DNA from 2 places in the Streptomyces sp. NPDC048338 genome. Region 1 is predicted to be linked to the other one. Evidence: predicted binding sites of a transcription regulator. Region 1 holds the regulator's gene; the other holds the start of a gene.
What was found. The regulator HspR, encoded in region 1, represses chaperone genes until heat shock. The targets are predictions, from matches to a motif close to TTGAGNNNNNNNNNCTCAA.
Positions count from the first base shown of each region.

Region 1 (14,859 bases):
CCACCCGTGCGGGGTCCGTCAGCGTCGCGCGCAGGACCTCGGCCGGAACCGGAACGAACACCTCATGCTCCATGGAAGCCGAGCCTACTCAGCCCCGGCGCCGACGTCGCCTGTTTGTGCGCCCCGGCCCCCGCCCCTCTGTCCGTCACAGGTGCCCCCCGGCCCCCGCCCCTCTGTCCGTCAGCCGTCGTAGCGGGGGTGGACGAGCGTCGAGGGCGGCAGCGCGGCGCCGTCCGGGTCCCGGGTCCGCTCGGTGCTCCGGGCACCGGTCACCAGGCGTCCTGTCGTGAGGGACCGCAGCACCGGAGCGTCCGCCGCCAGCCCCAGCGGGGGCGGCCTCCGCCCCGGGGCCGCCAGGAGGAATCCCCAGTCCCGCGGGCCCCGCTCACCGGTGCTCGCCCGCTCGGCCCGGTCGGGCCCCGCGGCGAATCCGGCGGCCCGGCCGCTCGCTCCGTAGGGCCTCGTCGCGAAGCCGGCGGACCGCAGGGTGGCCTCCACCGTCCAGTACGTCCGCGGGCGGGCCGAGGCGGAGCCGGCGTGCACGACCACCCGTCCGCCGTCCGCGAGGGCCCGGGCGACCAGGCCGTAGAACTCCTCCGAGTACAGCTTGGTGCTGGAGGTGATGCCGGGATCGGGCAGGTCCGAGATCACCACGTCGTACCGGTGGGACGCGCCCGCCCCGCGCAGCCAGCGGAAGGCGTCGGCGTACGCCACCTGGACGCGCGGGTCCCGGAACGCCTGCCGGTTGAGCGCGGCGAGCTCGGGGTCGGTCCGGGCGAGGTCGACGACTCCGGGGTCGAGTTCGACGACGGTGACCGCCTCGACGCCCGGATAGCGCAGCACCTCCCGCGCGGCGAGGCCGTCCCCGCCGCCGACGATCAGCACGCGCGCGTGGGCTCCGTTCATCGCGGGGTGCACCAGCGCCTCGTGGTAGCGGTGCTCGTCCTGCCCGGCGACCCGCAGGCGGCCGTCGAGGAAGAGGTCCGGCGGTGTGCCCCGCTCCCCCGTCACCACGACCTCCTGCTGCCGGGTGTGCACGGCGACCCGCACGCTGTCGCCGTACACCGCGCGCCGCGCCGCCGACTCGAAGTCGTCGACGAGGACGGTCGCGGTGGCGAGGACGGCGAGCACGGTCACGTTCACCGCGATCAGCAACGTCCGGGCGCGGGCGGTCAGATCCCGCCGGAACAGCCACAGCACGAGCCCGGCGCCCGCCACCGCGTTCACCGCGCCGGTGACGAGCGCGCCGGTGAGCTGGCCGAGCCAGGGCAGCAGCAGGAACGGGAAGGCGAGGCCGCCGACCAGCGCGCCGACGTAGTCCGCGGCGAAGAGGTCGGCGACCGTCCCGGCCGCGTCGTCCTTCTCCCGTGCGCCGGGCGAACGCGCCGACTCCGCACGCTGGATGAGCGACATCAGCAGCGGGATCTCGGCTCCGATGAGGACGCCGATGGCGAGGGAGAACGCCACCAGGACGTACCGCGACTCGCCGAGCCAGGCGAACGCCGCGTACAGCACCAGCGCGGAACAGCCGCCGATCAGGGCGAGCCCGGCCTCCACCAGGCCGAAGCCGACCGCCGCGTGGCAGCGCAGCTGCTTGGCCAGCAACGAGCCGACGCCCATGGCGAAGACCATCACGGACAGCACCACGGACGCCTGGGTGACCGAGTCGCCGATCAGATACGAGGCGAGCGCGACCAGCTCCAGTTCGTAGACCAGACCGCAGGCGGCGCAGACGAAGACCACGGCGAGGACCGGATACCGCACCGCGCTCGGCCTCACGGGCAGCCGCGTCACCCGCTTGGGTGGCGCGGTCACGGGCGAATCGATCATGTTCGTAACGCTACGTCACACAACTTTCGCCGCCTGTCACCCACACGAGTGCACCTGGGTCGCTCGGGCGGCGCATCACAGCGAGGCGGGCATACGAACGCCGATCCGCGTCCGGGTGACCACCAGCTGCCCCTCCTGCGGGTAGGCGTGCCAGGTGCGCCAGCGCACCTGTCCCTCGTGGCGCTGCGCCAGCATCGCGGTGAAGGCGTACGGGGAGCCGGGGAACGTCCCCGCGAGACCGTTGGGATGGTCGGCGACGAGCGCCAGCAGCTCCTGGGCGCGGCCGGCGAAGGAGCCGTCCGACAACGTCTCGACGCGGGCGGCGAATTCGTACTCCCAGCCGCCGACGCGCTTGGAGACGCCCAGCGGCAGCGGCGTGCTGCTGCCCGGCATGCAGGCGACGGTCTCGGAGCAGCTGCGGCCCTCCTCTTCCAGAAGCACCTGGTGGGAGGCGCCGAGCAGACGCAACTGGAGCTTGGCGGAGCCGAGTTCGAGGTCGAGAGCGGCGAGCGCGGGCAGCGGCTCGCGCCCCAGGGCCCAGGCCAGATCGGCCGCACGCGTGTCGGTGTAGGAGGTCTTCAGGGTCGTGAGCATGGGTCGGCTCCGCAAACACGGTTTGACGGGTGGGCCGGGGGCGCCCCGGAGAAGGATTCAACGGGAGTGGGGGATCGCCGGCTCGGGTCCACACACGGTCCGAGGGCTGGATGTTCTCAACAGCGAGGGAATCACGGACTTCGAGCGACTCACAGCGTTTTTACCCAACTTGACGTGGTTTCCATCCCCCCGGGGACCCCAACGTTCACTTGTTCAATCGGAATCCACCGCGGGCCTCCGCCACGCGCTGTCCGGCCGGCCCCGGGACCGGCCGGACAGCGCGGGATGCGCGCCGGACGGCGGCCCTTGTCAGCTGCCCCCGCCGCAGCCGCCCCCGCAGCCGCTGCCCCCGCAGGACGACGAGCCGCAGGACGAACCGCCGGCACAGGAGCCGCTGCCGCCGCCCCCGCCGCCGCCCGCCCACCAGCTGCGCTTGCGCCGCCGGCTCGCCCTGCTCGCCTTCGAGAACACCAGGCCGATCACCACGAACAGGATCAGAAATCCGAAGAGCAGTACTTCCATCCGTGTCACCCCCGTTGGTCTGTGTGAGGGGGATGCCCCTCACGGATCCGGCCTCAACCGAAGTTGAGGAAGTGCAGAGCTTTCAGCTGCCGCAGGACGAGCTGGAGCAGGAGCTCGACGAACATGAGGAGCTCGAACACGACGAGCTCGAACACGAGGACGACGAGCAGGAGAACGACGAAGACGAGGACGAGCCCGACGACGGGGCGGTAACGGCGGACGCCGTCCCCGTGCCCGCCCACCAGCTGTCCCCGCCCTTCCGCGGCGTGCTCCGCAGGCCACGCCGGGCGATCCACACCACACATCCGATGACGAGCGCGAGGCCCGCGAGGAAGAGCAGAAGTTCCATGACCCGGCGATCCCCTCGCCGCGTCCCTGCCAAAGCCCACTTGAGGAACTCCAGAGCTTCGCCGCAGGATGGCGCCCATGAACCGACCGCTGCTCAATCGCCGGCTCGCCGAGTTCGGGACGACGATCTTCGCCGAGATGTCCGCACTGGCCGCCCGGACCGGGGCGATCAACCTCGGCCAGGGTTTCCCCGACACCGACGGGCCCGAGGAGATCCGGGAGGCCGCGGTCCGGGCCCTCCGCGAGGGGCACGGCAACCAGTACCCGCCCGGTCCCGGCGTCCCCGAGCTGCGCGCGGCGGTCGCCGACCACCAGCTGAAGCGCTACGGCCTCGCCTACGACCCCGACGCGGAGGTGCTGGTCACCGCCGGCGCGACCGAGGCGATCGCCGCCGCGCTGCTCGCCCTCGTCGAGCCGGGCGACGAGGTGATCGCCCTGGAGCCGTACTACGACTCCTACGCCGCCTGCATCGCCATGGCGGGCGGCACGCGCGTGCCGGTCACGCTCCGGCCGTCCGAGGGCCGCTACGTCCTGGACCTCGACGAGCTGCGGGCCGCCGTCACCGACCGGACGCGGCTCATCCTGCTCAACACGCCGCACAACCCGACCGGCACGGTGCTCACCCGCGACGAGCTCACCGCGGTCGCCGAGCTGGCCACCGAACGAGACCTGCTGGTGGTCACCGACGAGGTCTACGAGCACCTGGTCTTCGACGACGCCGAGCACATCCCGATCGCGACCCTGCCCGGCATGCGGGACCGCACGGTCACCATCGGCTCGGCCGGCAAGACCTTCTCCTTCACCGGCTGGAAGGTCGGCTGGGTCACCGCGAGCCCCGAACTCACCGGCGCCGTCCGGTCCGCGAAGCAGTTCCTCACGTACGTCGCCTCGGGACCGTTCCAGTACGCGATCGCCGAGGCGCTGCGGCTGCCCGACACCTACTTCGAGGACCTGCGCGCCGACCTGCGCGCCAAGCGGGACCTGCTGAGCGACGGCCTGGCCCGCGCGGGCTTCGAGGTCTACCGCCCGGCCGGCACCTACTTCGTCACCACCGACATCCGCCCCCTGGGCGAGTCCGACGGCTTCGCCTTCTGCCGCGGCCTCCCGGAACGCGCCGGCGTCGTCGCCATCCCGAACGCGGTCTTCTACGACCACCGCGACGCGGGCGCCCCCTTCGTCCGCTTCGCCTTCTGCAAGCGGACGGGTGTGTTGGAAGAGGCGGTTGAGCGCCTCGGTCGGCTGGCTCACTGAGCGCGAGCCAGATGAACGTGCAGGCACAGGGCCCGGCCCTTCGGCCGGAGCCCGTGCTGTACGGGAACTACGAGCTACTCGGTGTCCTTGGGGTGCCGCGTGGATGCACAGACCAGGATGACGGTCGACGTCTCGGGGCTGACCAGGTAGCGCACGCGGCCGCCACTCGTCACCTCGAACTCCCATTGCTCCAGCGCCGAGCCCTTCCACTCCTTGGTGGCGAGCCTCCCGCGTAGCTGGTGCTGACGGTTCCAGTTGTCACGCGACAGCGGGTCGGTGCGCAACGCCTCCAGGCATCGGTGGGCGCTGGGCAGTGCAGCGCGGCACAGCTCCTCCCACCCCGTCACCGCCTCCGTGGTCCCGAAGACCACGTTCCAGCCGCTCAGGGGTGGGACACTGACACGATCGCCCTTCTTCGGGCTCACCCGCCCACCTCGACCGGCCCCAGGTCATCCCCGTCGAGCGGACGCAGAGCTTCCTTGAGCTGCTCCGGATCAGCGTTGATACGGGCCGTCGCCCTCCAGGACACCAGCGCACGGTGCACGGCCTCCCGAGCGCCCAGCTCCGCCGCGTCGGACAGAGCTTCCAGGAGCTCCACGGTGAAGGCGCGCATCTCTTCGTCGTCCAGGTGCCGCACCCACGGGAAGACTTCGGGCAGAGCCAGCAGGAGCGACCGGGCCCCGTCATCGTGCTTCATGAGCGCGAGGAAGAGTCGGGACGCCGTCGTGAGGTTCTCCTCGGTGCGCTCCGCGTGCACGGCCGTCGTCAGCACCATGTCGGGTGCGTCCCGATGCGTGACGCGCAGAGCTCCGAGGGCGGCGGCCCGGGCGGCTACGGCCTTCGGGTTTCTCGACAGATCCGTGAACGAAACCGACTCGGACTCGGCTCCCAGGTAAGCAGGGCTCATACTCAGACTGTACTCAGATTGTGTTCTGAGTGCCACAGATCATGGGCACTCCACGCTCATGCCTTGCCCTTCTGCAAGCGGACGGACGTCCTGGAGGAGGCGGTGGCGCGGCTCAGGACGCTGGCCGCCTGAGGACGGGCCGGGACGGGCATCGGGGACGACGGGCCCGGCCCGGGCGGGGAGTTTTCACCCGGGTGGGCCCGTGCCCCTCGCGCGCCCCCGCGGCGCCGCACGGATCGTCGGGTAGACCGATTTATCGGGCCGACCCGAATCCCGTGCGCACGGAGGTGCACCCTGTTCGCCGAGACCCTCGACCGGGCGGTGTCGTCCGCCTCCGCCCGGCGGGCGACCCGCGGGTGGACCGCGCTGTACCGGGCCGCACCCGCGCTCGGGCTCTTCGCCGCCGCGCGGCTGACCGGGATGCTCGTCCTCGCCCTGTGGTCCTGGCACGTCGGGCGCTCACCACGCGCGCTGCTCGCGACCTCGTGGGACTCCGACTGGTACATCCGCATCGCCGCGAACGGCTACGGCCGCACGCTGTACTGGCCGGACGGCGGCGCCCAGTCCGACCTGGCCTTCTTCCCGCTCTATCCGGCGCTGGTCCGGGCCGTGACCACCGTCCTGCCGGTCACCGGCGGCACCGCGGGACTGCTGCTCTCGTGGCTCGCGGCCGGTGCCGCGGCCTGGGGCGTCTACCTGGTCGGCGAGCGGCTCCACGGGCGGCGCACCGCCGTGTTCCTGGTCCTGCTCTGGGGCCTGCTGCCGCACTCGATCGTGCTGTCCATGGCGTACACCGAACCGGTGATGACCGCCTTCGCCGCCTGGTCGCTGCACCTGCTCCTGGCACGCCGCTGGCTGGCGGCCGGGGTGCTCGCCATGCTGGCGGGGCTCTCCCGCCCCAGCGGGATCGCGGTCGCGGCGGCCGTCCTCGCCGCCGTCGCCCACGAGCTCTGGCGCGGGCGGGGCCGGGTGGTGTGGCGGGTGTGGGCCGCGGCGGCCCTCGCTCCGGCCGGCTGGCTCTCGTACCTGCTGTGGGTCGGCAGCCGCCGGGGCGATCTGCTCGGCGGGTACTTCGCCGTCCAGTCCGGCTGGACCTCCCGCTTCGACCTGGGCGCCGGGTCGCTGCGCTTCGTCCGCGACCTGCTGCGCGGGCCGACCCAGTTCGGATTCGTGGCGGCCCTGGTCCTGACGGCGGCCGGGGTGCTCCTCTTCGCGCTGCTCGCGCTGGTCGAGCGGCCTCCGCTGCCGGTGCTGGTCTACACGGGCGTGCTGGTGCTCATCGCCGTCGGCGGCTCCGGCTTCTTCGAGTCGAAACCGCGCTTCCTGCTGCCCGCGTTCCCCCTGCTGCTCCCGCTGGCGGGGGCCATGACGAAAGCCCGGCCGCGGGCCGCGATCGTGGTGATCGCCGCCCTGGCCGGGCTGTCGTTCTGCTACGGGGTGTACGCGCTCACGATCGCGCGCATGGCCCTGTGAGCGGGCGGGGGCCGGTCGCTCAGCCCTCGTCGCCCGCGTCGCCGTCGGCCTTGTCCTCGGGGGACTCCAGGCCGAACTGCTCCACGAGCCACTTGTCGAACTCGATGGAGGCGCGGACCCAGCTGACGGTGGAGGACACGAAGTGCTCCAGCGCGACGCCGGTGCCGATCAGCATCTGGGCCTCGCCGATGAGGCGGAGGGTGGCGGAGCCGTCCTCCTCCTCGTGCAGGTGGGTGTAGACCTTGGGCCACAGCGTGCGGCGGTTCCAGTCGTCGATCGCGTCGAGGACCTTGGCGCGGTCGTCGGCGGAGTGCGGCCGGTCGTAGAACGTCCGCACCGAGAAGACCCGCTGGTCCTCCTCGCCGCGGAACATGAAGTACGTACGGAATTCCTCCCACGGCGCCGCGAGGTCACCCTCGTCGTCGACGACGTACTTCAGCTCCATCTGGTCGAGGAGCTGCTTGACCAGTTCCTGGTCGGGAACGACGGGGCCCGCCGGTCCTGCGGCCTGAGGCTGGGGCTGGCCCCCGAAATTCGGAATCGAGGACGGGTCGATGCTCACCGTGAATATCCCTTCGTACGGTTGCCGCCATCCTCTCCCATACCGGCCGGTCCGTGGCAAGCCCCGCCGCCCGCGATCCGCTGCGGGCTGACAAGATCTGGTGCCCATGGGGGACCAGAGGGAAGAGAACGCGCTGCCGGCGAAGCCGGTGAGGCCGCGCCGGTCGACGTGGATCTGGGTGTCCGTGCTGGTGACGCTGTGCTGCGGCGGCCCGCTGGCCCTGCTGGTGTGGGGCGCGCTGGCCTGGAGCTCGGACGGGGACGCAAAGGGCGTCTCCTGCACCGAGGCGATGGACTTCGCCCGCGGGTCGCTGCCCGCGAGCGCCGAGCACGCCCGGTGCACCGAGGCCTACTGGCAGGAAACGCGCGTCACGGCGGACTTCCTGATGCCGCGGGGCGAGGTCGCGGACTGGCTGGCCGCGACGTATCCCGCCGGAGAACCACCGTACTCCTGCGCCGACGACCTGTGCCTGAAGGTCTCGTACGACGAGGCGCTGTACGTGGACGTGCGGGTCACGTACGAGGACGCGGACACCGCCCGCGTCCGCCTCTCCGCGTTCGACACGTGACGGGGGCCGCGGGCCGCCGTGGGCGGCCCGCGGCTCCGTCCGCTACTGCGCCGCGCCGACGATCAGGCCGTCCTCGAACCGGTCCACCCGGACCGTGTCGCCGTCGGTGACCTCACCCGCGAGGATCTCCCTCGCGAGCCGGTCCCCGATCGCGGTCTGGATCAGACGGCGCAGCGGCCGGGCGCCGTACGCCGGGTCGTTGCCCTCCTCGGCGAGCCACTCCAGGGCCGCCGGGGTGACCTCCAGCGTGAGCCGGCGCTCGGCCAGCCGCCTGCCGAGCCGGTCGATCTGGAGCTGGGCGATCCGCCCCAGCTCGGTCCGGTCGAGGGCCGAGAAGACGACCAGGTCGTCCAGCCGGTTGAGGAACTCGGGCTTGAAGGAGGCCCGGACGACCTCCAGGACCTGCCGCTTCTTCTCCTCGTCGGACACCGGCGCGTCGAGCGGGCCCGGCCCGCTGAGGAACTGGCTGCCCAGGTTGGACGTGAGGATCAGAAGAGTGTTGCGGAAGTCCACCGTCCGGCCCTGGCCGTCGGTCAGCCGGCCGTCGTCGAGGACCTGGAGCAGGATGTCGAAGACCTCCGGGTGGGCCTTCTCCACCTCGTCCAGGAGCACCACGCTGTACGGGCGGCGGCGCACCGCCTCGGTGAGCTGGCCGCCCTCCTCGTAGCCGACGTAGCCGGGAGGCGCGCCGACGAGGCGGGCGACCGAGTGCTTCTCGCCGTACTCCGACATGTCGATGCGGACCATGGCCCGCTCGTCGTCGAAGAGGAAGTCCGCGAGCGCCTTCGCCAGCTCGGTCTTGCCGACACCGGTGGGGCCGAGGAAGAGGAAGGAGCCGGTCGGGCGGTCGGGGTCGGCGATGCCGGCCCGGGTCCTGCGGACCGCGTCGGAGACGGCGCGCACGGCCTCGGTCTGGCCGATCAGCCGCTTGCCCAGCTCGTCCTCCATGCGCAGCAGCTTCTGCGTCTCGCCCTCCAGCAGGCGCCCGGCCGGGATGCCGGTCCAGGCGCCGACCACGTCCGCGATGTCGTCGGACCCGACCTCCTCCTTGACCATGGTGTCCTTGGACGCCTCCTGCTCGGCCTCGCTCGCCTCCTCCAGCTCCCGCTCCAGCGACGGGATCTCGCCGTAGAGCAGCTGGGAGGCGGTGTCGAAGTCGCCGTCGCGCTGGGCCCGCTCGGCCCGGCCGCGCAGCCCGTCGAGCTGTTCCTTCAGCTCGCCGACGCGGTTGAGGGACTGCTTCTCCTTCTCCCAGCGGGCGGTGAGCCCGCGCAGCTCCTCCTCGCGGTCGGCGAGGTCGCGGCGCAGCTTCTCCAGCCGCTGCCGGCTGGCCGCGTCGGTCTCGTTCTTCAGCGCCAGCTCCTCCATGCGGAGCCGGTCCACGGACCGCTGGAGCTCGTCGATCTCGACGGGCGAGGAGTCGATCTCCATCCGGAGCCGGGAGGCCGCCTCGTCGACGAGGTCGATGGCCTTGTCGGGCAGGAAACGGGAGGTGATGTAGCGGTCCGAGAGGGTCGCGGCGGCGACCAGCGCGGCGTCGGCGATCTGGACCTTGTGGTGGGCCTCGTAGCGGCCCTTGAGTCCGCGCAGGATCGCGATGGTGTCCTCGACGCTCGGCTCGGCGACCAGCACCTGCTGGAAGCGGCGCTCCAGGGCGGGGTCCTTCTCGATCCGCTCGCGGTACTCGTCGAGGGTCGTCGCGCCGACCATGCGGAGCTCGCCGCGGGCCAGCATCGGCTTGAGCATGTTCCCGGCGTCCATGGCGGAGTCGCCGCCGGCGCCCGCGCCGACGACGGTGTGCAGCTCGTCGATGAAGGTGATGATCTGGCCGTCGCTCTCCTTGATCTCGGAGAGGACGGTCTTCAGCCGTTCCTCGAACTCGCCGCGGTACTTGGCGCCGGCGACCATGGCGCCGAGGTCGAGGGAGACCAGGCGCTTGTTCTTCAGCGACTCGGGGACGTCGCCCTTCACGATCCGCTGCGCCAGTCCCTCGACGACGGCGGTCTTGCCGACGCCGGGCTCGCCGATGAGGACGGGGTTGTTCTTGGTGCGGCGGGACAGCACCTGGACGACGCGCCGGATCTCGTGGTCCCGCCCGATGACGGGGTCCAGCTTCCCCTCGCGTGCGGCGGCGGTGAAGTCCGTGCCGAACTTCTCCAGTGCCTTGTACTGACCCTCCGGGTCGGGTGTGGTCACCCGGCGCCCTCCCCTTGCCTTCTCGAACGCTTCCAGCAGCTTCGCGGGCGTCGCCCCCTGCCGGGCGAGCAGCTCGCCGGTCTGCCCGCCCTTCGCGGCGATCCCCATGAGCAGGTGCTCGGTGGACAGGTACTCGTCCCCGAGGTCCTTGGCCCGCTCGGCGGCATCGGCGATGACGGCGAGCAGCTCACGGTTGGGCTGCGGCGGCGCGACCGTGGAGCCGGTCACGCTGGGCAGGGCGCCCAGCAGCCGCTCCGTGGCAGACCGTACCGCCGCCTGGTCGGCCTCGACGGCGGCGAGCAGGTCGACGATGTTCTCGTTGTCCTGACCCGCGAGGAGCGCGAGGAGCAGATGCGCGGGGGTCAGGTCGGGATGCCCCTCGGACACGGCGCGGCCACTGGCGGCGTTGATCGCGTCCCGGCTCTTGTTGGTCAGTTCGGCGTCCACGTGCGGGGTCTCCTCCTTGCGGGTCGGTCGACTATGACTCCTCCAACGTACACAAAGTTGAGTCTATTCCACTCAAGGTGTGGAGGGGGTGTCTTCCGCGGGTAGGTTCCGGGACATGGCGACTGACCCGCGGAACCCCGAAGACTCGTACCTCGCCTTCTGGCGCGAGTACCACATGAGCACCCTGACCACGCCGCGCGCGGACGGCACTCCGCACGTGGTCGCGGTGGGCGTGACCTACGACCCCGAGGGCGGCTCGAACGGCATCGCCCGGGTGATCACCAACAAGCACAGCCGGAAGGTCGCCAACGTCCTGGCGGCGGGCCCGGAGGGCGCGCGGGTCGCGGTCTGCCAGGTGGACAAGGGCCGCTGGGCGACGCTGGAGGGCGTGGCGCGCGTCCGCACGGAGGAGGACGTCGTCGCCGACGCGGTCGACCGCTACGCCGCGCGCTACGGCCGGACCCCGGCCCCGAACCCGGACCGGGTCGTCATCGAGATCGCGCTGACCCGGGCGATGGGCCGCGCGTAGGCCCGGGGCGGGGCGAGCCGGGCGGGAGGCCGCACGACTCCGGAGCCGATGATTCCGGTTTCGGGCAGCACAACGGCGCCATCGCGTTTCAGGTCCGCGATGGCGCCGCTGTGTGGGGGAAGTACCTGAGCGATCTTGAACGACGGGGGAACCGCTCAGGCACTGCGGGGGGTGGCGGTGGTGGTCTCGGGTTCGAGCAGCTGGTGGTCACGCTGGTCGAGATTGACGAAGATCATGCCGTACCTGATGGCACAGCGGACGGGTTGCGGGGCGCCACGGGGGCGCCGCAGGCATCGGTAGGCGCGGATCTCCTCGTCCTCACCCCGCGCGATGATGATCGGCTCACCGAAGAGGGTGACCATCAACGACTCGCCACCGTGCGGCACTGCCGTGACGAGGTCGATGAAATGCCACCCGGATCGGTACGCCGTCGCCATCTCGCGACGGAAGACCCGGTCGTCCGGCGGAAAGGTCATGCGCCCGCGCCCGCCTCGACGGAGACCCGGTCGGGGTGCTCCTGCGTCGGCGCGAACTCCCACGAGGGCTCACCGGGCGCGGCAAGCACCGAGTGCGCCGGCTCGCTCTCCCACGAGGGCTCGCCCGGGTCCGCCGTCACCGCGTACTTCGGGGTGCTCTCCCACGAGGGCTCGCCCGTGCCGACGAGTACGCCGAGAGCAGCCGCCGCAACGGCTATGGCGCTGAGTGCACGAACCATCCTGGTCATGGCCGATCTCCACCTCTTTTGATCATTACCTCCTCCCCCGCGAATAAGACGATGGCTCACTCTCGACCCTTCCACCAGCGAACCCAGGCATCATGTTCCTGTAATTCAAAACCCTGAGGGGGGTGCACATGCGGACAGAAAGAGGCGATACAGGACATATCCACAGGCACGGTGAACTATGCGACGTGGGTAAGACCTTGTACGCGAACGCGTTGCGCATGGGCCGGATCACCCGTTCCGAGACTGACGCCGCGCCCTGCCTCGTCCGCCTCGCACTGCTCCACCCGGACCCCGACGACGGTCAGTGGCTGCTGCCCGTACCGCCGTCGATCGCGCTCAACCAGCTCATACACCCGCTTGAGCAGGAGATCCAGGCGCGTCGGCAAGAGGCGATCTCGCTGGCCGACACGTTCGAGCCTTTCATGACCATCAACCGGCTGGATCCGGCGGCCTCGCACGCCATCACCGTGCTCGAAGGCCTGAGCATGATCAACGCGACGCTCGACCGGGTCACCGCCGAGTGCACCGAAGAGCTGCTCACCATCCAGCCCGGCAGCGGGCGCCGTCCCGACACCCTGGAGAAGGCACTGAAGCGGATGGAGCCGCTGCTCGACCGCGGTGTCCGGATGCGCACCCTGTACCAGCACACCGCGCGGCACCACCCCGCGACGCTGGCCTACGTGGAGCGGGTCGCCCCCTACGGCCTGGAGCTGCGGACGCTCGAGGAGATCATCGACCGGCTGATCATCGTCGACCGCAAGGTCGCCTTCGTGCCCGCGCGCAGCGACCGGCAGGTCGCCCTGGAGCTGCGCCACGAGGGCCTGGTGCAGTACCTCGTCGGCGTCTTCGACCAGTTCTGGCTGCACGGCGTCCCGTGGGAGGAGGGAGTGGTGTCCTACACCACCGCCCTCGACGGCATCAGCGGCGTCCAGCGCTCCATCGCCAAACTCCTCGTCGAGGGCCACGTCGACGAGGCCATCGCCCGCCGGCTCGGCATGAACGTCCGGACCTGCCGCGCCCACATCGCCAAGCTCGCCTCCGCCCTCGGCAGCGGCAGCCGCGCCCAACTCGGCTACCTCATCGCCCGGTCCGGGATCCTGGAGCAGGACGACTGACCATGTACGCACAGATCGACCTCGACGGCCGCGCCGGGACCCTGCGGGTGTCCGGACACGGGATGCCCACCGTGGACCTCGTACGGAAGCCCGGCACCGAACCCGACCGGCACACCCCCATCGGGACCCGCAGGCCCGACCTCCTCACCCTCACCGTCGACGGCGTGGGCGCCCGCATCAGGCCCGCCCGGGGCCGGCTCTCGCGGCGGTCCTACCGGGTGGACGCCACCGTCGACGGGGTGACCTACCGGCTCGTCCCCTGCTCCCACCAGGAGAGCCGGCTGCTGCGCGACGGGCGCAGGATCGGCGCGCTGGAGTCCGCCGGTGACGGACGGGCGGACGCCGACTGGGACGAGGGCGTCCCCGTCGAGCCCCGGGACGTCGCCGTCGGCACCGCCCTCGCCGCCGCCTTCGGCACGGGCGCCGCGCCCTGGTGGGAGACCGCCGCGGACGTGATCGGCGAACTCATTCCCTGAGGCGCCCCACGGCCGTCTCCCGGCCCCGGACGCGAAGGAGCCCCCTCCCGGACGGGAGGGGGCTCCTTCGTACGCCGTGCGGGCTACTCGCCGCGCTTGGGACGCCACACCACCAGCGCGCTCGCCTGCTGCACGTCGGTGTACGGCACCAGGTCCCGGCGGTACGAGGCGTGCACCTGGGCCTCGCGCTGGCGCAGCGTCGCCGCCGCGCCCTCCACCGCCGCCGACAGCTCGGACACACGTGCCTGCAGCGCGGCGACCTGGTTCTCCAGTTCGATGATGCGCTTGATGCCCGCGAGGTTGATGCCCTCGTCCTGCGACAACTGCTGCACGGTGCGCAGCAGTTCGATGTCGCGGGCCGAGTAGCGCCGGCCGCGGCCCGCCGTGCGGTCCGGGGAGACCAGGCCGAGACGGTCGTACTGGCGCAGGGTCTGCGGGTGCAGGCCGGAGAGCTGGGCCGCCACCGAGATGACGTACACCGGCGTCTCGTCGGTCAGTTCATAGGGGTTGCGGCTGCGCCCTGGTCTGATGTCCATCGCGTCAAGCTCCCTTCGCGGCCTCGAACAGCTCTGCCCGCGGGTCCTCGCCCGCGGTCGCCTCGCGGTAGGTCTCAAGGGCCTCGCGCGCCTTGTCGTCCAGCTCCGCGGGCACCGCGACCTCCACCGTCACCAGCAGATCGCCGCGCGTGCCGTCCTTGCGGACCGCGCCCTTGCCCCGGGCGCGCATGGTCCGGCCGTTGGGCGTGCCCGCCGGCAGCTTCAGCGTCACCGCCGGGCCGCCGAGCGTGGGCACCTTGATCTCGCCGCCGAGCGCCGCCTCGTGGAACGACACGGGCACGGTGACGGTCAGGTTGTCGTCCTTGCGGCCGAAGACCGGGTGGCTGTCGACGTGGACGACGACGTAGAGGTCGCCGGCCTGGCCGCCGCGCTCGCCCGGCGCACCCTTGCCGCGCAGCCGGATCCGCTGGCCGTCGGAGACTCCGGCGGGGATGCGGACCTGCATGGTGCGGGAGGACTTGGCCCGGCCGCTGCCCTTGCAGACCTCGCAGGGGTTCTCGGCGATGAGGCCGCGGCCCTTGCAGTCCACGCACGGGTCGGTCAGCGAGAAGGACCCGCTGCCGCCGCGCGAGACCTGGCCGGTGCCGACGCAGGTCGGGCACACCCGGGGGGTGCCGTTCTTGTCGCCGGTGCCCGAACAGGCCTTGCAGGGCTGCTGGCTGGACATCCGCAGCGGCACGGTCGCGCCGTCGACGGCCTCGACGAAGCTGAGCGTCACCTCGGACTCGATGTCCTGGCCGCGGCGGGGCTGCGTGCGCGG
Region 1 covers NZ_JBICYQ010000003.1:298,724-313,582, forward strand. The annotation lists gene ACGFZF_RS08900 (SRPBCC family protein) at 1-73, opposite strand, end outside; gene ACGFZF_RS08905 (polyamine aminopropyltransferase) at 181-1,830, opposite strand; gene ACGFZF_RS08910 (DUF2617 family protein) at 1,906-2,424, opposite strand; gene ACGFZF_RS08915 (hypothetical protein) at 2,734-2,946, opposite strand; gene ACGFZF_RS08920 (hypothetical protein) at 3,000-3,242, opposite strand; gene ACGFZF_RS08925 (pyridoxal phosphate-dependent aminotransferase) at 3,364-4,545, shown strand; gene ACGFZF_RS08930 (hypothetical protein) at 4,620-4,970, opposite strand; gene ACGFZF_RS08935 (prevent-host-death family protein) at 4,967-5,452, opposite strand; gene ACGFZF_RS08940 (hypothetical protein) at 5,774-6,925, shown strand; gene ACGFZF_RS08945 (YbjN domain-containing protein) at 6,945-7,487, opposite strand; gene ACGFZF_RS08950 (hypothetical protein) at 7,594-8,055, shown strand; gene clpB (ATP-dependent chaperone ClpB) at 8,098-10,698, opposite strand; gene ACGFZF_RS08960 (pyridoxamine 5'-phosphate oxidase family protein) at 10,814-11,227, shown strand; gene ACGFZF_RS08965 ((2Fe-2S)-binding protein) at 11,383-11,703, opposite strand; gene ACGFZF_RS08970 (hypothetical protein) at 11,700-11,951, opposite strand; gene ACGFZF_RS08975 (helix-turn-helix transcriptional regulator) at 12,080-13,066, shown strand; gene ACGFZF_RS08980 (hypothetical protein) at 13,069-13,542, shown strand; gene ACGFZF_RS08985 (heat shock protein transcriptional repressor HspR) at 13,626-14,078, opposite strand; gene dnaJ (molecular chaperone DnaJ) at 14,083-14,859, opposite strand, start outside.

Region 2 (14,859 bases), on a different contig from region 1:
CTCCGCGGTCTGCGCGAGGTCGAGGAGGCGGGCAAGATCGAGGAGGACGCGCTCCTCACCCTGACCCGGACCCTGGGCGCGCAGCACCCGCACACCCTCTCCGCACGCCAGCGCAACCGTCCCTACTGGGACTTCGAGGCCAACCTCGGCTGAGGTCACCGCGGAACGCCGGAGGCCCGGCACCCCTCGCGGGGTGCCGGGCCTCCGTTCGTGCGGATGCCGTCGATCAGGCCTCGAAGACCTCGTTGACCAGCTGCTGCTGCTCGGCCTGGTGACGCTTGGCCGAACCGACCGCCGGGGACGAGGAGTGCGGACGCGAGATCCGGCGCAGGCGCTCGCCGTGCGGGATGTCGGCGCCGACCGCCAGGTCCAGGTGGTCGATCAGGTTGAGGGCGATGAACGGCCAGGCACCCTGGTTCGCCGGCTCCTCCTGCGCCCACAGGTACTTCTCGGCGTTCGGGTACTTGGCGATCTCGGCTTGGAGCTCGGCACCCGGCAGCGGGTACAGGCGCTCCAGCCGGATGATCGCCGTGTCCGTGACGCCGCGCTTCTGACGCTCGGCCTCCAGGTCGTAGTAGACCTTGCCGGAGCAGAAGACGACCTTGCGGACGTCGGCCGCGTTCACCGTGTCGTCGCCGATCACCGGACGGAAGCCGCCGGTGGTGAACTCCTCCACCTTCGAGGCCGCGGCCTTCAGGCGCAGCATCGACTTCGGGGTGAAGACGATGAGCGGCTTGTGGTGCGGGTTGTGCACCTGCCAGCGCAGGAGGTGGAAGTAGTTCGACGGCAGCGTCGGCATGGCGACCGTCATGTTGTCCTGGGCGCACATCTGCAGGAAGCGCTCCGGGCGGGCGGACGAGTGGTCCGGGCCCTGGCCTTCGTAGCCGTGCGGCAGGAGCAGCGTGACGCCGGAGGTCTGGCCCCACTTCTGCTCGGCCGAGGAGATGAACTCGTCCACGACGGTCTGCGCGCCGTTGACGAAGTCACCGAACTGGGCCTCCCAGACCACGAGGGAGTCCGGGCGGGCCAGCGAGTAGCCGTACTCGAAGCCCATCGCCGCGTACTCGCTGAGCAGCGAGTCGTAGACGTTGTAGTGGGCCTGGTCCTCGGTGAGGTAGAGCAGCGGGGTGTAGTCCTCGCCGGTCTCCTGGTCCACCAGGACCGCGTGACGCTGGCCGAAGGTGCCGCGGCGCGAGTCCTGGCCGGACAGCCGGACGGGGGTGCCCTCCATCAGCAGGGAGCCGATGGCGAGCGTCTCGCCGAAGCCCCAGTCGATGGTGCCGTCGTCGATGGAGGCCGCGCGACGCTGCATCTGCGGCATCAGGCGCGGGTGGACCGTGATCCGCTCCGGGATGTTGACCTGCGACTCGGCGATCCGCTTCACGACCTCCTGGGAGACCGCGGTGGTCACCGCGACCGGGAACTCGGGCTGCGGGTCCGGGACGTGCGCCGGGGCCGGGGCGGAGGTGGCCTCGCGGACCTCCGCGAAGACCTTCTCCAGCTGGCCCTGGAAGTCCTGGAGCGCCTGCTCCGCCTCTTCGAGGGTGATGTCGCCGCGACCGATCAGCGACTCGGTGTACAGCTTGCGCACCGAACGCTTCTTGTCGATCAGGTTGTACATCTGCGGGTTGGTGAACTGCGGGTTGTCGCCCTCGTTGTGACCGCGGCGGCGGTAGCAGATGAGGTCGATCACGACGTCCTTGTTGAACGTCTGGCGGAACTCGAAGGCGAGCCGCGCGACGCGGACCACGGCCTCCGGGTCGTCGCCGTTCACGTGGAAGATCGGCGCCTCGATCATGCGGGCCACGTCGGTCGCGTACATCGAGGAACGCGAGGACTCCGGGGCGGCGGTGAAGCCGACCTGGTTGTTGATGACGATGTGGACCGTGCCGCCGGTGCGGTAGCCGCGCAGCTGCGACATGTTCAGCGTCTCGGCGACGACACCCTGGCCGGCGAAGGCCGCGTCACCGTGCAGGGCGACGGGCAGGACGGTGAAGTCCGTGCCGCCCTTGTTGATGACGTCCTGCTTGGCGCGGACGACACCTTCCAGGACCGGGTCGACCGCCTCCAGGTGCGAGGGGTTGGCGGTGAGCGAGACCTTGATCTGCTCGCCGTCCAGGCCGGTGAAGGTGCCCGAGGCGCCCAGGTGGTACTTGACGTCGCCGGAGCCGTGCATCGACTTCGGGTCGAGGTTGCCCTCGAACTCGCGGAAGATCTGCGCGTACGACTTGCCGACGATGTTGGCGAGGACGTTCAGGCGGCCGCGGTGGGCCATGCCGATGACGACCTCGTCCAGGCGGGACTCGGCGGCGGAGTCGATGACCGCGTCGAGCAGCGGGATGACGGACTCGCCGCCCTCCAGCGAGAAGCGCTTCTGGCCGACGTACTTGGTCTGCAGGAAGGTCTCGAAGGCCTCGGCCGCGTTCAGGCGGCGCAGGATCCGCAGCTGCTCCTCGCGCTCCGGCTTGGAGTGCGAGCGCTCGACGCGGTCCTGGATCCACTTGCGCTGCTTCGGGTCCTGGATGTGCATGAACTCGACGCCGGTGGTGCGGCAGTACGAGTCGCGCAGGACGCCGAGGATGTCGCGCAGCTTCATCATCGACTTGCCGGCGAAGCCGCCGACGGCGAACTCGCGCTCCAGGTCCCACAGGGTGAGGCCGTGCTCGGTGATGTCCAGGTCGGGGTGCTTGCGCTGGCGGTACTCCAGCGGGTCGGTGTCGGCCATGACGTGGCCGCGGACCCGGTAGGAGTGGATCAGCTCGAAGACGCGGGCGGCCTTGGTGACGTCGTCGTCGTGCGAGGCGTCGATGTCCTTGAGCCAGCGGACCGGCTCGTAGGGGATGCGCAGGGCCTTGAAGATCTCGTCGTAGAAGCCGTCCTCGCCGAGGAGGAGGTTCGCGACGATGCGCAGGAACTCGCCGGAGGCGGCGCCCTGGATGACGCGGTGGTCGTACGTCGAGGTCAGGGTCATGACCTTCGAGATGCCCAGCTTGTTCAGGGTGTCCTGGGAGGTGCCCTGGAACTCGGCCGGGTAGTCCATCGAGCCGACGCCCATGATCACGGACTGTCCGGGCATCAGACGCGGCACGGAGTGGACGGTGCCGAGTCCGCCGGGGTTGGTCAGCGAGACCGTGACGCCGGTGAAGTCCTCCATCGTGAGCTTGCCCACGCGGGCGCGCTTGACGATGTCCTCGTAGGCCTGCCAGAACTCGAAGAAGTTCAGGGTCTCGGCCTTCTTGATGCCCGCCACGACGAGCTGGCGGTCGCCGTTCGGCTTCACCAGGTCGATCGCGAGCCCGAAGTTCACGTGCTCCGGCTTGACCAGGGTCGGCTTGCCGTCCTTCTCCGCGAAGGAGTGGTTCATCGACGGCATGGCCTTGATCGCCTGCACCATCGCGTAGCCGATCAGGTGCGTGAAGGAGATCTTCCCGCCCCGGGCGCGCTTCAGGTGGTTGTTGATCACGATGCGGTTGTCGAAGAGCAGCTTCACCGGGACGGCGCGGACGGACGTGGCCGTCGGCACTTCCAGCGAGGCGTTCATGTTCTTCGCGACGGCGGCGGCGGGGCCGCGCAGCGTGATCAGCTCGGGACCGGCGGGCGCCTCGGCGGCCGGGGCGGCCTGGGCCTTGGCGGCGGGCGCGGCAGGCGCCGCGGCCTTGGCGGGCGCCGGGGCCGGAGCGGCCTTCACCGGCGCCGGAGCGGCGGCGGCGGGCTGCGCGGGGGCCGCGGCAGGCGCGGCCTGTGCGGTGCCCGCCTGCGGAGCGGCGGGCGCGCTCGGAGTGGTCGTGGGGGTCGGCGCGGCTCCGGCCGCCCCCGCGGCGGCGGGAGTGTCCGAGGAGCCGGGCTTGTAGTCGGCGAAGAAGTCCCACCAGGCACGATCGACCGAATTCGGGTCCTGGAGGTACTGCTGGTAGATCTCGTCGACGAGCCACTCATTGGCGCCGAAGGCGGTCGCGGGGTTCTGACCCCGCCCGTCTTGGTCGGTGGAGATGCTCGAGTTACTGGGGGACTGAGACGACACGGCGGTAACCGCCCTCTTCCGCTTCACAAGGTGATGGACAGCGGAAATAAAGGCTACGCCTCCCTGGCCGAGAGGTGCAGGCCGGGCACTCCAACGTCGCGCAAGTCACACTTGACGGGGTGTTTCGGGGCATGGATTGGCGGGAAACAAGCGTGGTTCTGCCCTCTCGCGGGTACGCGAGGTGGCGGCTGCGGCCCTGTTTGGCCCGCATCCCTGATCACGTCCTGGCCGTGTCCTGTACAGGTACACGCAGAACGTGTGCTTCCGGTTCGAACCCTACGTCAATCCCGCACCGGGACGCTGCCCGGAAGAGTGATCTGGATGCGGCAGCCGCGTGACGATTCGGCCACTCCGATGGTTCCGCCGTGCAGATCCACCGCCCAGCGGGCGATCGCCAGGCCGAGCCCGGTGCCGCCGTCGCTGCCCGGGACCGGCTGGCCCCCCGCCGATCCCCGGTTGAACCGCTCGAAGACGGTGTGCCGCAGCGCCTCGGGGATGCCGGGACCCTCGTCCTCGACCTCCAGCTCCAGGGAGTCCGGCCAGGGCCCGCGCCGGGCGTGCACGGTCACCCGGCCGTGCGGCGGCGAGTGCTTCACCGCGTTGTCGATCAGGTTCGCCACCACCTGGTGCAGCCGCTCCGCGTCCGCGTGCGCGGTCAGCTCGGGCGGGGACACGTCGAGGTGCAGATGGACGTCCGTGCGGTTGTGCAGGCCGGAGCTGGAGGACAGGCCGCGCTGCGACGCCGCCAGGTTGGCCTCCCGGAGCACTCCGGACAGGTACGGCCAGACCTCCAGGCGTCGTACCTTCAGCGAGACGACACCGTTGTCGAGACGTGACAGGTCCAGCAGCGTCTCCACGAGCCTGCCGAGCCGCTCGGTCTGCTTCAGAGCCGTCCGCATGGTCTCGGGGTCGGCCTCGGAGACGCCGTCCACGACGTTCTCCAGGACGGCCCGGAGCGCGGCGATGGGGGTGCGCAGCTCGTGCGAGACGTTGGCGACCAGCTCCTTGCGGTGCCGTTCCGCGGCCTCCAGGTCGTCCGCCATGCGGTTGATCGTCGAGGCGAGGTCGCCCAGCTCGTCGCGGCGGTCCGCGCCGCGCACCCGCCGGCTGAAGTCGCCGCGGGAGATCGACCCCGCCACCGTGTTCATCTCGTCCAGGGGCGCCGTCAGCGACTGGGCCACGAACTGGGTGATCAGCAGGGTCGCGATCATCGCGAAGATCGTGATGTAGCGGAACTCCGTGGAGGTCCGGATCGCCACCAGCGCGAGGCCCGTGGTCAGCAGGACGGCCCCGACGACCAGGGCGCCCAGCTTCGTCATGATCGAGATCGTGATCCGCCGGCCGCCGGACCGTTCGGTCCCGTCCGCGCCCCCGCGCCCGGTGCGCGGCCCCCGCCGGCTCATGGCGCGGGGGTCTCCAGCGCGTAGCCGACGCCGTGCACGGTGCGGATGCGCTCGGCCCCGATCTTCCGGCGCAGCGCCTTGATGTGGCTGTCCACGGTCCGGGTGCCGGAGGCGTCCGCCCAGTCCCACACCTCGGCGAGCAGCTGCTCGCGGGAGAGGACCGCGCGCGGGGTGTTCGCCAGGCAGACCAGCAGGTCGAACTCGGTCGGGGTCAGGTGCACGTCCTCGCCCCGGACCCGGACCCGGCGCTGCGCGTGGTCGATCTCCAGCTCGCCCAGGCGCAGGATCCCGCTCCGCGGGGTGACGGCCGCCAGCGCGGCCCGCTCCACCCTGCGCAGCAGGACGTGGACCCGCGCCGCGAGCTCGCGCATGGAGAACGGCTTCGTCATGTAGTCGTCGGCGCCGACGCCGAGGCCGACCAGCATGTCCGTCTCGTCGTCACGTGCCGTGAGCATCAGCACCGGCACCGGCCGCTGGGCCTGGACCCGGCGGCAGACCTCCAGGCCGTCGAAGCCCGGCAGCATCACGTCGAGCAGCATCAGGTCCGGCTGCCATGCCTCGGCCGCGTCGACCGCGGCCGGGCCGTCGGTCGCCGTCTGCACGAGGAAGCCCTCCGCCCGCAGCCGGGCGGAGATCGCCTCGACGATCGTCGTGTCGTCCTCGACGACCAGTACCCGCCGCTGAGCGCCCGGAGTGGCCGCCGCACCGTGTTGAGTGGTGTGTGTCTGCTCCATTGCCCCGCCTCGCTCGCTGATGGTCGGCCAGCAGCCTAGAGGCAGCGGGAGCATCCCGGCTACGCAGGACGTACGGCGAGGTGCACCACGTCCGGGACGCCCCGGGCAACGGGGATCTCTTCCGTCCGTACCCCGTTGAATCCGGCATTCCGCAAGGACTCCTCGAAATCGGCCGACGGTCGCGCGGACCACACGGCGAGGATTCCACCGGGGTTCAGACGGGCCGCGCAGGCCGCCAACCCCGAGGCGGAGTACAGGTGTTCGTTGTCCTCGGTGACGGTCCAGTCCGGTCCGTTGTCGATGTCCAGACAGAGCGCGTCGTAGGTGTCGGGGGAGGTCCGGAGGTACTCCACGAGATCCGTGTGCAGGATCACGCTGCGCGGATCGCCCAGCGCCTCGCCGGACAGGGCGGCCAGCGGGCCCTCACGGTGCCAGTCGATGATGGCCTGCTCCCGCTCGACCACCACGATCCGGCCCCAGCGCGGGTCGGCGGCCGCGTGCGCGAGGGAGAAACCGACGCCGAGACCGCCGATCAGCACGGAGGCCCCGTGGCGCCCGCCGAGGGCGTCCATCGCGGCGTCGATCAGCAGCCGCTCGGAGCGGCCGTCGGAGGTGTCCATCAGGAACGTGCCGTTGGCGATGATCTCGAAGTGGTCGTCGCGCCGGCGCAGGACCACCTCCCCGTAGGGGCCTTCGCGGCGGTCGAGTGTGACGGGGGTCGGCATGGTGGCGCTCACTCCGGTCTCGGCTCGGCGGGACGACGTGCGGCCATCCTCGCCGGGCGGGGACGGCCGGACAACCACCTTTCCGGGCGCCCGTGGTGCCGGGCGGTGGCGCGGAACGGCCCCGAGGGGCGCGGGAGCCGTACGTGGCGGGCCCGGCGCCGTGGTCAGGGGCGGGGCGGCGACGTCACGGACGCGGCGCCCCGTGCGTCACGTACCACTCGATCCGGTTCAGTTCGCGGCGCGCCGAGGACACGACCGAGTCCGCGACCGAGGCAGAACGTCCCCGGGCGCGGTCACCGTCCGGAGCGCCGGGCGCCCCGCGCCACGTACACCGCGGACCCCACGGCGAAGAGCGCGACGGCCACCGGCCACGCCCCCGGCCGGGTCTCCGGCAGCACCGGCCAGAACCACAGGCCCGCTCCGCCGTCCGTCCCCGCCAGCCGGCACGCGCCGACGTACGCCGTCATCGGCAGCCAGCTCAGCCGCGCCCCGACCAGCACGGCCGCCGCGGCCGTCACCCCCACCGAGCCCAGCGTGTTGCGCACCATCGCCGCGACGCCGAAACCCTCCGCGTATCCGGGGAGGACGGCGAGCGCGAGCAGTGCCACCGCCGGCGCCGTGAGCAGAGCGAGGTGGGCGGCCCGCCGCGGCCACCAGGGCCGTACCGCCGTACGGTCCAGGTCCTCGCTCCACCCGTGCAGGCTCGTGCCGACGGCACCCGCCGCCAGCAAGGGGGCCAGCGCCGCCAGCGACGCCCCGGCCGCGGGGTCCAGGCCGGCCCGGGTCCGGAGCCAGGCGGCCACCCAGGCCGCGACCGCCGCCGTGCCGACGAGCGTCGCCGCCGCTCCCACGACTCCTCGCGAACGGGCGTACAGCACCGGACCGTTCAGGATCCGTCCGGTCACGGCAACGGCACCTCCGCCGGATCGCAGCGGTCGGCCGCCAGGAACCGCGCGAGATACCTGCGCTGCTCCTCGGGCGACTTCGCCTTCAGCCGGTCGACCAACGGCCGCGCCGGGGCGCTGTCGACGCCGTACCCGTCCGGTGCCGGCGCCAGCCATTCGAGGACGGCGAGCTGGACCAGGGCGGCCTGCTCCGTGCCGGGCCCCCCGACCGGATCCCCGGGCCGGCAGGTCTCCGAGATCAGCCACTGGGCGACCGCGTTCACGTACTGGTCCGGGTGGTCCAGCCGGCCGCGGGTGGCTTCCTCGGCCGGGTCCGGCAGCGACCTGTCCCCGGGCCCCGGCTCACCCGGTCCGGTCCGCCAGCGGACGGGCGCGCCCGGCAGCCCGTGGAGCCGGGCGTTCAGCGGTGCGAGCGCCGCGGACACCTGCGGCAGCAGGGCGCGGTCGACGGCCGGCAGGCACACCTGCGGCGAACCGCCGTCGCAGACGAGCCGGGCGGCGGCCGGGTCCGGACGCCACGGCCCGTCGGCCGGCAGCCGCAGGACCGCCGCCCCGGCGGCCAGCGCGACCGCGAGCGGGACGAGCGCCCACAGCCGGGGCCGGCCGCGGTGGGCCGCGCAGGCCACCAGTGCGGCCAGGGCCAGCCCACCGGTCCAGGCGGCCGAGGCGGGCGCGAACCACCCCACCGGCTGGTCCCAGTAGTAGCGGTGCTCGGCCGCCGGACCGAGCCAGCGCGCGCCGGAGTCGGTGTACGAACCGACGGCGAGCCCCACGTAACCCACCACCGCCAGCAGCGGAGCGGTCAGCCGCCCGCCCACGAGCCGGCCGGCGACATGGCCGAGGACACCGAGGGAGGCGAGCGCCACCGTGTCGGCGAGGACGAGTTCCAGGAACGGCCGCCCGGCTCCGCCGGCGTACGGCCATGTCGTGGCCAGGCACACCAGGGCCGCCACCAGGTGGCCGGCCGCGGGCCACGCCGCGGCCGGTGCCGCGGCCACCAGGGCACGGCGCACCGGGTCGCGCGGCACCGAGCCGAGCAGCTCCAGGGTGCCGCGCCGCCGCTCCCGGCCGCCGATCACACAGCCCGCGGCGAGGACCAGCGGCCCGCCGAGCAGGCCCGTGGTGACGTGCAGCATGTCGGTCGTGTCGGTCCAGCGCCCCTGCCAGCCGGGCCCCTTGCCGTACATCCCGGCCAGCACCAGCGCGGCGACGGTGAGCCCGAGCCAGGGACCGAGACCGCGCCGCAGTTCCGTCGGGAGCGGGGCGGGCGCGGGCGGGGGAGTGCGCGGAGGAGCGGCCGCCGGGGCGCTCACCGGGCACCGCCCCGCGTCGCGGGGACGGACGGGACGGCGGCCCGATGGGTCCGCAGGGCGTTCGTGTAGCCGCGTTCGATCGCGTGGGTGCCGTCCCCGGGACCGTCCGTCTCCTCGCCCAGGGCCGACAGTCGGGCGGTCGAGCCCCGGAAGGCGACCCGGCCCGCCTCGATCAGGGTGACCTCCGAGCAGGCCGCCGCCACGTCCTCCACCAGATGCGTGGACACCACGACCGTCGCCGTGGTGCCCAACTCCCGCAGCAGCGAACGGAACTCGACCCGTTGCTCGGGGTCGAGGCCCGCCGTCGGCTCGTCGAGCAGCAGCAGTTCCGGCTCGTTCACGATCGCCTGGGCGATGCCCACGCGGCGGACCATGCCGCCGGACAGGGTCTTCAGCTTCGCGTCGGTCCGGTCGCCCAGCCCGACCCGCTCGACGGCCCGCCGCACCGCCTCGGCGGCGCGCGCGGCGGGCATCTCCTTGAGCCAGGCGACGTACGCGACGAACTCGCGGACCGTGAAGCCCGGGTAATAGCCGAACTCCTGCGGCAGGTAGCCCAGTCGGCGCCGGATCTCGGAGCGGGTCCGATGGGCGCCGGCGTCCAGGCCGAGCAGCTCCAGCCGGCCCGCGGAGGGTGCGGCGACGGTCGCCAGGACCCGGATGAGGGAGGTCTTGCCGGCGCCGTTGGGGCCCAGCAGTCCGTGCACACCGGGGCCCAGGGTCAGGTCCAGCGCGTCGAGCGCGACGGTACGGCGGTGCCGGACGGTCAGCCCGGTCACCGAGACGGTCGGGATCACAGGTTCCCCAGGTGGTCGAAGGAGCGCCGCCGCAGGGCGAGCAGCCCGGCGCAGACGACGGCGGCGGTGGCCCAGGCGCCCTGGACGGCGGGGCCGGAGAGCAGCCGGGCCAGCTCGGCGGTCGCCCCGGGGCGGCCGAGTACGGGCCCGGCGACGGCGAGCAGCCAGCCGCCGCCGAGCGTGGCGGCGGCGGCCCGGCACCCCACGAACGAGCCGAGGGCGAGCGTCGCGAGGGCCAGCGCCAGACCCGGCAGCAGCCAGGCCGCCGCCCCGGGCACCCCGGGCGCGGCCGGCAGCAGCGCCCCCGCGGCGGTCAGCAGGGGCACGCTCACGCCGAGGACGGCGGCCGTCCGGGTCAGCAGCAGGCGCAGCCCGCCGGAGGGCGTGGCGGCGACGATCTCGTCCATCGGGTCGGCGTGCCGGCCGTACGACAGGGCCACCCCGGCGAGCGGGAGGACCGGGGCGACGGCGAGCAGCAGCGGCCGGACGTCCCGGAAGCCCGCGCCGTACGCCAGCCCGAGGGCGGCCACGGCGACGGCGACCAGCGACCCCAGCCATGCACCGCGCAGCGCGGGCCCGGCGGCCCAGACGACGCGCGCGAGCCGGGTGGGGGGCCGGGGTCCGGCGGGCCGCCGCGAGGTGCGGCCGGCGGGCTCCGGCGAGGCGCGGTCGGCCGGTGCGGCGGCTCGCGTGGGCGTGCCGCCCGGGGCCGCCGCACGGCCGGGCACCCGCCCGGCGGGTCCGGCGGCGGACGCACGGCTGCCGTGCCCCGGCACGACGGCGGCCGCCGAGTCCGCGGCGGAGGTGCCCCCGGCGGCGGGGGCGGCCCCGCGGGCCGCTCGCCCCGGACCTTCGGCCGAGCGCCGGGCGGCCCTCTCCACCAGGGCGCCGGCGGGCTCGTCCCGTCGGTCCGGAGCGTTCGAACCGCCGCCGCCGCCGGCGGCCCGGATCCGGGCCCGGAGACGGCCCGCGCGGGCGGGTGTCGTGGCGGCCTCACTCCGGACCTCGTCCAGCAGCGCCGCGCGGAGGTCCGCCAGGGCCGGGCCCGCCGCCCCCGCGCGGACCGCGTCCGAGACGCGCACGGCGCACGCGCCGCACGTCTCGACGTGCTTCTCCACGGACCAGGCGTCCGGCTCGGGGGCCGAGCCCCGGGCGTAACGGTTCGCCAGGTCCTCGGTCACGTGCCAGGGCGTCGTCATGCGGTGCCTCCCAGGGGGTGGGTGGTGCCGAGGGCGGCACGCAGTTCGCGCCGGGCCCGCAGGGCGCGGGTCTTCACCGTGCCCTCGGGTATTCCGAGCAGCCGGGCCGCCTCACGCGTCGTCAGTCCGTCCACCACGGTGGCCCGCAGGACCTCCCGCAACTCCGGCGAGATCCGGTCGAGCGCGGCGCCGACGTCGCCGTACTCCAGCCCCGCCAGCACCCGGTCCTCCGCGGAGGGCGCGAGGGCCACCGGCTCGGGGTCCGTGCGCGGGACGCGGGCCTGGGCGCGGCGGGCGTCGACCAGCCGCCGCGCGGCGATCACCCAGAGCCAGCCGCCCGCCTCACCCCGCCCGCGGTGCGAGCCCGCGGAGCGCCACACCGTCACGAAGGTGTCCTGGAGCACCTCCCGTACCGTCTCGTCGTCCGGGCAGCGCCGGGCGAGCCGCGCGTGGAGCCAGCCCGCGTGGCGGTCGTACAGCACCGCCAGCGCCTCGGCGTCCCCCCGGGCGACCGCGCGCAGCAGCGCCGAGTCGTCCTCGTCTCCCCCTGCGGGGCGCAACAGTCTCACGCCCCTCTATCGCCCGCGGCGGCCCCGCCGGTTCACGCCCCGGGTCAGGGGGAGGTCGGCGGCCCGCCGCCCGGCAGTGCCGAGAACACCCGCCGCAGCGCGGGCGGCCGGTCGCCGTCGGTGGCGACGACCACCCGGTACCGGTACGTGACGACGTACTGGAAGCCGTCGTGCACCGGCTCGCCGGTCGGCCGGGCGGGCACCGCGGCGAAGGCGGGGTCCTCCAAGGCGGCGCGCAGTTCGGCGACCTCGGCCGGCTCCATCCGCCCGGTACGCGGCGGCTCGGTGCCGGAGCGGGTCGTGTACGAGCCGTCGTAGCGCACGATCAGCTGGTTCTGCACGCCCGCGAAGCCGCCGGTGACGTTCAGCTCGACCAGCACCTCCCGGGGCGCGGGCTCCTCGCTGTTCTTCGAGGTGCCGTCCGGTGAGGGCGTCGGGGGTGACGGGGGCGAGGTCGGCGGCGGCGCGGTGCTCGTGCCGGACGTCGGGGCGGACGGGGCCGGCGGCGTGTCCGGCCCGCAGCCGGTGAGTGCCGTCAGCGCCACCAGTACTGCGGTCGCGGCCCATCGGCCTGCCGTGCGCCGCCTGCTCCTCGTGCTCCCGGTCGCCATGCACCTGATCATGCCCGCCCCGGTTCCGCTTGGCCAGGGCGCGGCGCGCCGTGGTCGCCGCCCCGCCCCGTGGGGGCCGGGCTCGGGTCGGCTCCCGTCGCTCGCGGTCGCCGTGTCAGTCGCGGACGATCCCGGTCAGGGGCCCCTCGTACCGCCAGCCCAGCGACGTGTACAGCCCCAGCCCGTCCGTCGTCGCGGACAGGACACCCGTCACCGCGCCCGCCCGGGCGGCGGCCGCCTCCAAGGTGTGCATGACCTGGGCGCCGAGGCCGCGGCGGCGGTGGCGGGGGTCGGTCTCGATCTGGTCGGCGACCGCCGTCTCCCCTGTGGGGGCGATCTGGCCGCGCGCGGCCAGGGTGCCGTCCGGGGCGAGGATCCTGACCCGGACCACACCGTCCCGGGTCTCCGTCGTCCGCGTGTACCCGTCCGGGAGGGGCGGCCGGCTCTCCCGCCCGGGGGCGTGCAGGTGCTTGCACATCATGAAGCCCGGATCGTCGGGCACGGTCCATCCCGGTGTGATCCACTCGGCGACTTCCTCCGGCGCCGCCATGACCTTCAGCCAGGTGTACGGCTCGGTGATCCCCGCGCACAGCCGGCCCACCGAGGAGGCGTCGGGCGCCGGCAGCACGTGCCGCAGGACGTGCTTCGGCAGGCCCACGTCGATCCGGTAGCCCCACGGCCGCGCGACGGCGGGGGGCGTGCCGCGGGAGACGGTCCAGCCGGCCACCCACGCGGATGTAATAGCTCCCATATCCATACAGTCATTACATCCGCTGTTCACGGCGAGCGGGGAAGTGATCGCTCAGAGCGAACGCGGCCTGGGGAACATTCGCGGGCTCACCTGCATTGAGTCGACATAGCTCAACTTGACTGCCGAAGGGGAGATCATGGCTCCTGAGTCCACGGAGTACTCGACGCTGACACTGCCTGTGCTGCCGCTCGACGACGAAGTCGTGCTGCCCGGCATGGTGGTTCCGCTCGACCTGTCCGACAACGACGTCCGCGCCGCGGTGGAGGCCGCCCAGGCCGCCGCGCGCTCCGGCAGCGGCAAGCCCAGGGTCCTCCTGGTGCCCCGCGTCGACGGCACCTACGCGGGGACCGGCGTCCTCGGCACCGTCGAGCAGGTCGGAAGGCTCTCCGACGGAGACCCCGGCGCGCTGATCCGCGGCCGCGGCCGCGTCAGGATCGGCGCGGGGACGACCGGCCCCGGCGCGGCCCTGTGGGTCGAGGGCACCGCCGTCGAGGAGGTCCTGCCCGACCCGCTGCCCGGCTCCGTGACCGATCTGGTCAAGGAGTACAAGGCGCTGGCCACCAGCTGGCTCAAGAAGCGCGGCGCGTGGCAGGTCGTGGACCGCGTGCAGCAGATCGACGGCGTCTCGGCGCTCGCCGACAACTCCGGCTACTCGCCCTTCCTCTCCGTCGAGCAGAAGGTGGAACTGCTGGAGACGGCCGACCCGGTCGCCCGGCTCAAGCTCGCCACCGCCCAGCTGCGCGAACACCTGGCCGAGCAGGACGTCGCCGAGACCATCGCCAAGGACGTCCAGGAGGGCGTCGACAAGCAGCAGCGCGAGTTCCTGCTGCGCCGCCAGCTCGACGCCGTGCGCAAGGAATTGCGCGAGCTGAACGGCGAGAGCGAGGGCGACGAGTCCGACGACTACCGTGCCCGGGTGGAGGCGGCCGACCTGCCCGAGAAGGTCCGGGAGGCCGCCCTCAAGGAGGTCGAGAAGCTGGAGCGGTCCAGCGACCAGTCCCCGGAGGGCTCCTGGATCCGCACCTGGCTCGACACCGTCCTCGAACTGCCGTGGAACGAGCGGACCGAGGACCGGTACGACATCCAGGGCGCCAAGGCCGTCCTCGACGCCGAGCACGCGGGCCTGGAGGACGTGAAGGAGCGGATCACCGAGTACCTCGCCGTACGCAAGCGGCGTTCCGAGCGCGGCCTCGGTGTGGTCGGCGGCCGGCGCGGCGGCGCCGTGCTCGCCCTCGTCGGCCCGCCCGGCGTCGGCAAGACCTCGCTCGGCGAGTCCGTCGCCCACGCGATGGGCCGCACGTTCGTCCGCGTCGCCCTCGGCGGCGTACGGGACGAGGCCGAGATCCGTGGGCACCGGCGCACCTACGTGGGCGCGCAGGCGGGCCGGATCGTCCGGGCGATCAAGGAGGCCGGGTCGATGAACCCGGTGGTCCTGCTGGACGAGATCGACAAGGTCGGCTCGGACTTCCGCGGCGACCCGGCCGCGGCCCTGCTCGAAGTCCTGGACCCGGCCCAGAACCACACCTTCCGCGACCACTACCTGGAGGTCGAACTCGACCTCTCCGACGTCGTCTTCCTGGCGACGGCGAACGTCCTGGAGGCCATCCCGGAGGCGCTGCTCGACCGCATGGAACTGGTGCGGCTCGACGGGTACACGGAGGACGAGAAGGTCGTCATCGCCCGTGACCACCTGCTGCCCCGGCAGCTGGAGCGCGCGGGACTGGAGCCCGGCGAGGTCGTCCTGGAGGACGCCGCCCTGCGCAGCCTGGCCGGCGAGTACACCCGTGAGGCGGGCGTCCGCACCCTGGAGCGGGCGATCGCCCGGCTGCTGCGG
Region 2 covers NZ_JBICYQ010000012.1:83,254-98,112, reverse strand. The annotation lists gene fxsT (FxSxx-COOH system tetratricopeptide repeat protein) at 1-153, shown strand, start outside; gene ACGFZF_RS26515 (multifunctional oxoglutarate decarboxylase/oxoglutarate dehydrogenase thiamine pyrophosphate-binding subunit/dihydrolipoyllysine-residue succinyltransferase subunit) at 227-4,021, opposite strand; gene ACGFZF_RS26510 (ATP-binding protein) at 4,303-5,340, opposite strand; gene ACGFZF_RS26505 (response regulator transcription factor) at 5,421-6,158, opposite strand; gene ACGFZF_RS26500 (spermidine synthase) at 6,218-6,883, opposite strand; gene ACGFZF_RS26495 (hypothetical protein) at 7,177-7,788, opposite strand; gene ACGFZF_RS26490 (hypothetical protein) at 7,785-9,101, opposite strand; gene ACGFZF_RS26485 (ABC transporter ATP-binding protein) at 9,098-9,895, opposite strand; gene ACGFZF_RS26480 (zf-HC2 domain-containing protein) at 9,892-11,094, opposite strand; gene ACGFZF_RS26475 (RNA polymerase sigma factor) at 11,091-11,663, opposite strand; gene ACGFZF_RS26470 (hypothetical protein) at 11,708-12,274, opposite strand; gene ACGFZF_RS26465 (GNAT family N-acetyltransferase) at 12,390-13,025, opposite strand; gene lon (endopeptidase La) at 13,162-14,859, shown strand, end outside.
Region 2: the regulator HspR is predicted to act here: its motif matches at 13,121-13,139, upstream of lon (endopeptidase La).